DNA from 4 places in the Pseudoalteromonas sp. ND6B genome. Region 1 is predicted to be linked to each of the others. Evidence: predicted binding sites of a transcription regulator. Region 1 holds the regulator's gene; each other region holds the start of a gene.
The links. The regulator sigma-54, encoded in region 1, starts transcription at its own class of promoters, with help from an activator protein. The targets are predictions, from matches to a motif close to GTTGGCACGNNNNTNGNNT.
Positions count from the first base shown of each region.

Region 2: the regulator sigma-54 is predicted to act here: its motif matches at 883-901, upstream of fliS (flagellar export chaperone FliS).
Region 3: the regulator sigma-54 is predicted to act here: its motif matches at 1,482-1,500, upstream of ND6B_RS15665 (TorF family putative porin).
Region 4: the regulator sigma-54 is predicted to act here: its motif matches at 983-1,001, upstream of ND6B_RS07305 (BON domain-containing protein).

Region 1 covers NZ_JQFL01000080.1:29,395-31,604, forward strand. Annotated here, with positions in the region: gene ND6B_RS01835 (RNA polymerase factor sigma-54) at 355-1,854, shown strand; gene hpf (ribosome hibernation promoting factor) at 1,881-2,168, shown strand; gene ptsN (PTS IIA-like nitrogen regulatory protein PtsN) at 2,173-2,210, shown strand, end outside.
Region 2 covers NZ_JQFL01000072.1:2,724-4,933, reverse strand. Annotated here, with positions in the region: gene ND6B_RS03540 (sigma-54 dependent transcriptional regulator) at 1-595, opposite strand, end outside; gene fliS (flagellar export chaperone FliS) at 945-1,346, shown strand; gene ND6B_RS03550 (hypothetical protein) at 1,352-1,648, shown strand; gene fliD (flagellar filament capping protein FliD) at 1,749-2,210, opposite strand, start outside.
Region 3 covers NZ_JQFL01000013.1:13,095-15,304, reverse strand. Annotated here, with positions in the region: gene ND6B_RS15660 (YIP1 family protein) at 1-508, opposite strand, end outside; gene ND6B_RS15665 (TorF family putative porin) at 703-1,380, opposite strand; gene ND6B_RS15670 (hypothetical protein) at 1,753-2,210, opposite strand, start outside.
Region 4 covers NZ_JQFL01000053.1:32,505-34,714, reverse strand. Annotated here, with positions in the region: gene ND6B_RS07295 (VOC family protein) at 1-11, shown strand, start outside; gene ND6B_RS07300 (LiaF domain-containing protein) at 58-723, opposite strand; gene ND6B_RS07305 (BON domain-containing protein) at 1,037-1,606, shown strand; gene ND6B_RS19955 (YqaE/Pmp3 family membrane protein) at 1,671-1,829, shown strand; tRNA gene ND6B_RS07315 (tRNA-Ile) at 2,107-2,183, shown strand.

The sequences.
Region 1 (2,210 bases):
GCTAAGATTAATCATACTTAGTCTGTTGACCTTTCAAGGTTGAATTTGCAGCAGTCTGTTTGGTATTTAGGCAAGGCAGAGCCTATGTGGTGTGGTATTCCCCATAAATAGGCGATAACGCAGCATCAATGCCAAACAGGCGCTGCCCTTCGGGTTCTGCCTAGGGACGATTTACTCTTTGTTGCCTACATGGATGTAGGTAAGGAGCGTGAGCAGGACGCGGAAGCTTTGCTCGGTTTTGACTTAGCCCACTAGGTTACAAACCTCGCGCCGCAATTAAACCGCCCCTAGTTTGAACAAATTTTAATCCGTAAAGGTCAACAGACCGTAATTTAAAAGGATTGTTAGAGATAAATGAGGCAATCATTACAGCTGCGCATGGGCCAGCAACTTACAATGACTCCACAGTTGCAACAAGCAATTCGCTTATTGCAACTCAGTACATTGGATCTCCAGCAAGAAATTCAAGAAGCGCTCGATAGCAACCCCTTGCTTGAAGTTGAAGAACACGATTACAGCGAAGACACTGCAGGTAAAAACGAACAAAAAGCCGATAACGATGACTTAACGCTAAGTGCCTCAGCTGACGATAAACCTAGCGAGTATGAGCAAGATAGCGGCGAAGCAATGACCAAAGACACCATTAGCGATGATATGGCTATGGATGTTACTTGGGATGAATATATGAGCGCTGCGCCTGCCTCTTCATCGGGCCCAATGCCAGAAGATGAATCTATTTATCAAGGCTCTTCGACTGAAACGCTGCATGAGTATTTAATGTGGCAACTTCAACTGACGCCGTTTAGTCCTACCGATGAAGCGATAGCTATTGCAATTGTAGAAGCTGTGGACGACTCAGGGATTCTAACCCTTAGCTGTGAAGAAATATTAGAAAGCTTTAACCAAGAAAACGACGGCGAAGATGAAGTTGAACTTGACGAAATAGAAGCGGTACTAAAGCGTATTCAACTATTTGATCCAGTGGGAATAGCCGCGCGTAGTTTACAAGAGTGCTTGTGTATTCAGCTAAATCAATTTGATAAAGACACACCTTTTTTAAACGAAACAAAAATGATCTTAACCGATCATATTGATTTACTTGCTGCACGTGACTATCGCACGTTGATGAAAAAAACAAAGCTTAAAGAAGATGAGCTTAAAGAAATCATGACGTTGATTCATACGCTCAGCCCAAAACCGGCAGACACTATTGTTAGAGAAGAGTCTGAATACGTTATTCCTGATGTGTCGGTTAAGAAAGTTAAAGGTCGTTGGGTAGTTGAATTAAACCCAGATAGCATGCCTAAGATCAGAGTAAATAGCCAATATGCAGCTATGTCGCGTACGGTTAAATCAAGTGGTGATAGCCAGTTTATTCGCTCGCACTTACAAGAGGCTAAATGGTTTATAAAAAGCTTAGAAAGTAGAAATGACACGCTACTTAAAGTAACCAACTGTATTGTGCAACAGCAACAGGCCTTTTTTGAACACGGTCCTGAGGCTATGAAGCCTATGGTGCTTAACGATGTGGCTGAAATGGTGGAAATGCATGAGTCGACTATATCGCGTGTTACTACGCAAAAATACATGCATACACCACGTGGCATTTTTGAGCTTAAATATTTCTTTTCAAGCCATGTAAGTACTGAAAATGGTGGCGAATGTTCATCAACAGCAATACGTGCATTAATTAAAAAATTAATCGCTGCAGAAAACTCAGCTAAACCATTGAGTGATAGTAAAATTGCAGATATATTGGCAGAGCAAGGAATTAAAGTAGCGAGGAGAACTATAGCAAAATATCGCGAATCTCTAGCTATTCCCCCGTCTAATCAACGTAAAAGTTTGATTTAAGGCGTACAACAAAGAGGAAAATGTTTATGCAACTGAATTTAACTGGTCGCCATGTAGATATTACCGACTCGCTTAGAGACTACGTAAATAGTAAATTTTCGAAGTTACAGAGGCACACTGATCACATAACGAATGTGCACGTTATTCTCGATGTAGAAAAACTAAACCAAAAAGCTGAAGCAACCGTTCATGTAAGTGGCGCTGAGATTTTTGCCTCTACTGAGCATCAAGATATGTATGCCGCTATAGACTCGCTCATTGACAAGCTAGATCGTCAAGTAATTAAACACAAAGAGAAACTTGCTCGACACTAACACTATGAAACTAAGCTCACTTATCTGTCAGGACTGCAGTAA
Region 2 (2,210 bases), on a different contig from region 1:
ATAGTTCACTTTCTAGTAGCTCTGCAGGAATTGCCCCACAGTTTACTGGTACAAATGGGCCTTTGTTACGTTTAGAAAGCAAATGTACGTTACGGGCGACCACTTCTTTACCTGTGCCCGACTCACCTAAAATAAGTACGTTAGCATCGGTTTTAGCAACCTGCGTAATTAAAAAGCGTAAATCTTTTACGGCTTTGGTTTCACCAACAAGACCATCAAAGGTGCTTTTCTCTTTATTATTTTTATGTTCATGCGGCAACATGCGCTGATATTGCTGACAGTCGTGTAACAGCTGTGTGGTTATTTCATGAGTAAATGGCTCACATATCAACCCCACAACATTAGCCAAACTCAACAAAGGTTTAAGCGTTTCACCAATGAGTAAAAAAGGAAATGTTGGGTATCGTTTAATTAAACTTTCGTGATCTAAAGACTGCAAAGCACCTAACACCACAATACATTCTTTGTTTTGATAGTGGCTACATGCCTGTTCAAAGTCAGCTTCTGTTTGCAACTGTACCGCCTCACCAATAAAAGTAAGCGATGCGTATAATCCAATAGAGCGATTGTTATTATTATCTAAAATTAAGATCATCTTTAGCGAGCCATTTATTTCACTAATTTGTTTTATTAATCAAATTGTAAGCCAGTTGGATTTGGATGCAAGCACAAAGCGGCGATTTTTTGACATTCACGCCAAAAAATAGACACACCACTTAAACCCAATACTTAGGGATTAGATATTAAGTATTACAAAAGCTTGACTGTCCTTATTATCGCGCGCAATCATAAGCACATCAACTGACTATAAAAATTTAAGTAACATTAAATTTTTGCTTAAGTTGTTAGTATAAATGCCGATAACAAGTCATATATAAAATGCTTGGCATTATAATTGCTAACATTTAGTAACTTTTATATTTAACTAAATTTAGGATTAACCCATGGCTCATGCTTCGTTAAAAAAATATTCTCAAGTTCGTACCAGCAGCATCGCCGAAATGGCACCGTATGAACAAATAAATCTAATTTTTAGTAACATTATTGGTCGCTTAGCAGCCACTAAAGGCTTTATTGAACGTAAAGAAATAGCAAAAAAAGGTGAAAACATATCAGCCTGTATTTTGTTATTTGGTGCCTTGCAAGACTCTTTAAACTTAGAGGTTGAGCAAGACCCAAGTATAGCTAACAATTTATTGGCACTTTACGACTACTGCCAACGCCGCTTAGTACAAGCAAATATCAACAATGATGTTGAAGCACTTACAGAGGTTTCGGGTATTGTTAAGGAAATTAAAGAGGGTTGGGAGGGTATTCCTGCCGACCAACGCATACCTACTATTTAATAGTTATGCCAACAAAGCCAACAAAAGCCGCAGAACATGTTAAACAATTACTCTGCGAGCTTCAAACTCACGTTAATAAAAACAGTGCCGATGGTGCTGCTAATTCGCTTGAGTTATTAAATAAACACTTAGTAAATTGGTGCGAAAGTACCTCACCGCCAAGTGTTGATGAGTTAAGTGTACTGCAAACGCAAATTAATATGATTTTAGCAACCGCAGAAAACCAAAAAGCAGAGTCATTTAGTGCGCTGCTCAAACATAAAAAGTCGGATAAAGCCATTAACGCTTATAAGTCGACTTAATTATTTAAAGTAGCTGTATCAGCATCAAATGCACCAAATCCCACAGTAAAAAGGCCACTAAGTTAAATGCTTAGCGGCCTTTTTAAATTACTAATATATATTATTTAGACTGCCTTACCACACCTGGCATGTTGTCCAGCTGAGTTTGCAAATAGCTACTGGTTGAATTTAAACTAGCCACCAATGCATCCATACTGTTGTACTGTGCATACAGGCGCGACTCTAACGACTCCATTTTACGCGCAAACGATACTCTCTGGTCATCTATATCGTTTAACTGGCCCTCCTTACTGTCTATGCGGTTTTGAATTAAGCCATCTGATTTAGTATAAAAACCCATTAATGTATCAAACGACTGGGCAAAACCACCTTCATCAGTATTTTTACCTACAAAAAACTGCTGCACTAAATCAACATTGCTTTCTACTTGCTCATTTAAGCGCGCAGTGTCGAGGCTTAGCTTGCCGTAGCGGTCAGCCTCGACCCCTAACTGTGATAGTGATAAAGAGTTGCCCTCACCTAAATCGATGCTGTTGGTAATTTCTTGCCTAAGTTTAGACAT
Region 3 (2,210 bases), on a different contig from region 1:
TTATAGACGCGTAATTGAATAAACTAATAGGTAATTCATTGTTACTGGCTGTAAGAACTAGCGCAACAACACCTAAACTTGAAATAACCATGGGCATCATGCTCCAAACACCAAAACCATACCACGCACCATAGCTATAATTAGCATCAGGGTCTTGCTTAGATATCAACATGTAATACCCAGATAGGAGTGCATTTATAAAAAGAAGGCCGAAAATACCCCCGCCAATTGCAAACCACACTTGGTTATCGAGGCTTTGCTCCATACTTTGACGGATCATTTTTTTCTCGCCGATTGTGGCATCCACACTCGCTGCAGCAACCTGCTGGTCTAAAATAAATTGTGAGTCTGCAGTGGTATAAAATGTATAAGCAGAGGCTGCAAGGGTTAGAGCGAGAAGTGCAAAAGCAAGCCAAGACCAGCCTTTAGCTTCTTTTAGCCCATTAAAAGCCTTGCTTGGGCTGATAAAAATGTCGATACAAGCAGATAGCGCGTTAGATGACTTCATGATTATTCCTTTATGATTTTCTCAATAGTGAACTATATAGTTATCAGTCATATACTAAGGTAAAAGCGAGGTAAGTTGATTTATTAATTGTAACGGTTTGTTAACAAGGTGTGGCGTGATTAGATCTAGTTAAGTTATTTAAAACGAGAAAGGGCCTTTCGGCCCTTAGTGTTGCAGCAAGTAACACATTCTTTTTATAGGCTAAAGTCGACAGCGTAGGCTACATAAGCTTTAACATCTGAGCCGTCCATGTCGTTATCAGATAGGCCAAAGGTAAAACCATCTTTAGACACTGATACACCATAATCAATAATATTGTCATCACCGATGAAATCGCCTGAGTAATGCCCTATGTGTAGCGCCATTTCAGTGCCATTGCTACCAACAGCGAAGCTGTAATCGGCGTTTAAATACAGTGAATCACCAAAATCAGTACCATCACCACTGGCAGCAGATGTTGCAAGTACGGCTGCACCAAATGTAAAACCTTGCACACTAATGCTACCGTAAACTTCTGAAAAATCTGCATCGGCACCTGATGCCGCATCTGGGTAAGCGTAATAAATATAACCTACGTCATAACTTACGTTTTCATTAATAGCGCCGCCAAAACCGGCGTATAAGTCTAGTTCGTAGGTCATTTCATCGGCCCAAGACGCATTTGACGCCCACGTACCTGCATAAAATCCAGATTCATTAGCGTAATCAATACCGCCAGATACAGCTGCATCGCCCCCAGTTTGCTCTTGTCCGCGCCATAAGTAGTTAGAAGTAGCGGCTGCATTGGCTGTTACTTCGGCAAATGCAGTAGTTGATGTCATTCCTGTTAATGCCAATGCACCGATGAGTATTGTTTTTTGTAGTTTTAGCATGTTTCATTTCCCATTGTATGATTTTGCACGCCAAGGTTTTTTATTATAAACGACTACAACCTTTTGAACGGCGGCGTATTATTACGTTACTGCAGGGGGAATTGCACTGTATGTGCCAGCTTCCATTTATTTAATAAAAAATAAATTTTATATTATAAAACAAGGTGTTGAAGTTATGCGCAAAGACGCTTAGTGAAAAGTATGTAAGGAAAGAACACACTGCTGGTGCAAAAAAAAGCCTGGCTGCACCATTAGAGCGCTACCAGGCTATCTATATTAGGATCTATTGACCTTTGAAAATTTAACCTTGAAAGGTCTACAGACCCTAACGTTAAGCTAGTTTATTAAAGCTAATTGCGTTTGATATACGTTTTAACCAAAAATGGTACGCATAAGTGTAATTGTTTCGTTTACACTACGGCCTTTTTGTACTTCGCTAATAATAGAGTCACGTTTAGCACGAATATGTTCTGGGATATCATCAGCAGCAAGAGCGCGATCCACTAAAATCTCAGCAGATTCTTTACCTCGGCGTGGCGCTTTACTGCTGCTCGAAGTGCTACGTGTAGGTTTATTTAGTAGCTTAATGTAGTTAGAGTTATCTGCAGTATTCGTATCTGCATAATAAAAAAAGCAAGGTATTAGCGCTTTTATATCCACTAACTGAGTTTCTAGTTCATTACCTGCATTGGCCATTTTAAACCATGACATAGCGTGAATGCTTTGTACTACATCTTGCCAGTAACGCTCAAAGTCACGGTTATTTAATTTGGTGATACCAAGTGCGGAGCAAAGTGCATCTAAGCGACTGTTACTAATCGGTGTAAATA
Region 4 (2,210 bases), on a different contig from region 1:
ACGACTTATAATATGAATGAAGCCAACGATTATGGCTTCATTCAATGTTTAGCATATTTAATAATGTTTACCATTTATGCCAAGTTGAGTTTTTAGATCATTTGCAAAGCTAATAAATTTTTCTTTAATAGTGCGCTTAACTTTAATTTCCACAGAGCCCAAAACAGTTTTTCCTTCAATGTGAATCGTTGGCCCTTGGCGCTTATTAAGTGACACTGTTTTATTTTCAAAACTGCCTAAAATACAAAACATTTTAGAAACTACATTAACGTGCTCTGGTACATATATTTCTTCGCTGCCAAAGTAACAATTAACGTGAATAGTGACATGTTGATGGGTAAAAATAGCATCCGTAAAATCAAGATTGATTGACCCCATGTAGTTTTCTATATAAATGTTTTGAGGAACTACCCATTGGCCGCTTCGTTCACTCGAACCAAGAATGCTTCTTAATGTAAGTGGCTCTTCATCAGTCTCATGCTGCGCGCTATAATTAGGTGCAAACTGAGAGTGCTTTTGCGCCTTATATTGTTGGTCAGTATTTAAGGTTAAATCTTCAACGAGATCCATAAGTGCTTTATTGTCACTCGCTGCCATGGCGTCGTCTAAGCGCCTTTCAAATGCTTCTACAGAAATAACACCATGGCTGTAGTTATAAATGAGCTGATCAATCACTTGCTCACGAACTTGCTCAATAGGGCGGTCTTCAATTTTAACAGACATTTAAATTATCCTTTTATGATTGCTGGTTATTTCAAAGCAAGCCTTATACCAAATATTAAATTGTTTAAATTCAGTGGTTTATGATTTTGGGTTTTTGATTCTTTATTATATTAACGAAAGATTAACCAAATATACAATTATTTAGTAAGTTTCGCTATTCGAGAAACTTTTACGCAATAGTCTGTAAATGTTTACTTAGTAGGTTTAAGCCAATATCTACTATTTTAAATTAACCTATTGAAATTAAAGGTTAAAAAATGTTGGCCCGATGCTCGCATTAGCTTAAGTGTCTTTAATCAAAAGGAGAACGATTATGAAAACATTTAATAAGTCTATGATTGCAGCCCTAGTATTAGGAACAACCGCAATGGGCGCTCAGGCAAGCAGTTGGGAAAACGAAAGCAAAGATGCTTGGATTGATGGGAAAGCAGAAACAGTATTGCTTATGAACACCAATCTAAATAACTTTGATATCAACACGGACGTAAAAAACGGCAAGGTAATGCTAACAGGTAAAGTAAACAGCGAAGTAGATAAAGAGCTTGCTGAAGAACTCGTACTAAGCCTAGATGGTGTAACTGACGTTGAAAACAGTCTAACTGTGGTAAAAAACACCGACATGAAGAAGCATGATTCTAAAATGATGGGTAACGACACTGAAAGTGATTTAACAGATGCTAAAATCACTACAGTGATCACAACACGTTACTTATTTGATTCTGAAGTAGGTGGTACAGACATTGATGTTGATACCGATAATGGTGTGGTAACTCTTAAAGGTACAGTTGAGTCTGATGCTGAAAAGCAATTAGCGATGGAAATTGCTAAAAACGCTGAAGATGTTCGCAAGGTAGTTGATGAATTAACTGTTATTGCAGAATAATACACTATACTAAAGCCCAGCCCTGCTGGGCTTTTTGCTTTGCTAACATTATAAGGATTAAATTATGGATATCATTAGAATTATTTTTTCTATTTTATTACCACCACTGGGTGTGTTTTTACAGGTAGGACTAGGGATGCATTTTTGGTTAAATATTTTGCTAACTTTGCTCGGCTATTTCCCTGGATTAATTCATGCGATTTACATTATTGCCAAAAAATAATGTAGCAGCATAGCAGGACATTTAATACTGAGTTGCTAAGTGCTCCCAAAGGTATGTGTATTAGTTACTCAGGCTGCTATTAATAAATGGATTTGTTTTACAAAACTCATCACTAACAAAACCTCAAAGCTTACTATTTGAGCAGTTAGCCCCTTGATTGTTAAAATAAAGCTTTTTGCTAGTGACAAGCCCCTAAAAACTTTTTATACTGCAACCCGCTTTAGTCGCTCTGTGGCTAAACGCTTCAAAAATTAACTGCTTACAGTTATACAAAGATGGCCCCTTAGCTCAGTTGGTTAGAGCACACGACTCATAATCGTTAGGTCCCCAGTTCGAGTCTGGGAGGGGCCACCACTTTTCAAAGCTTTCCAAGTAAATAGA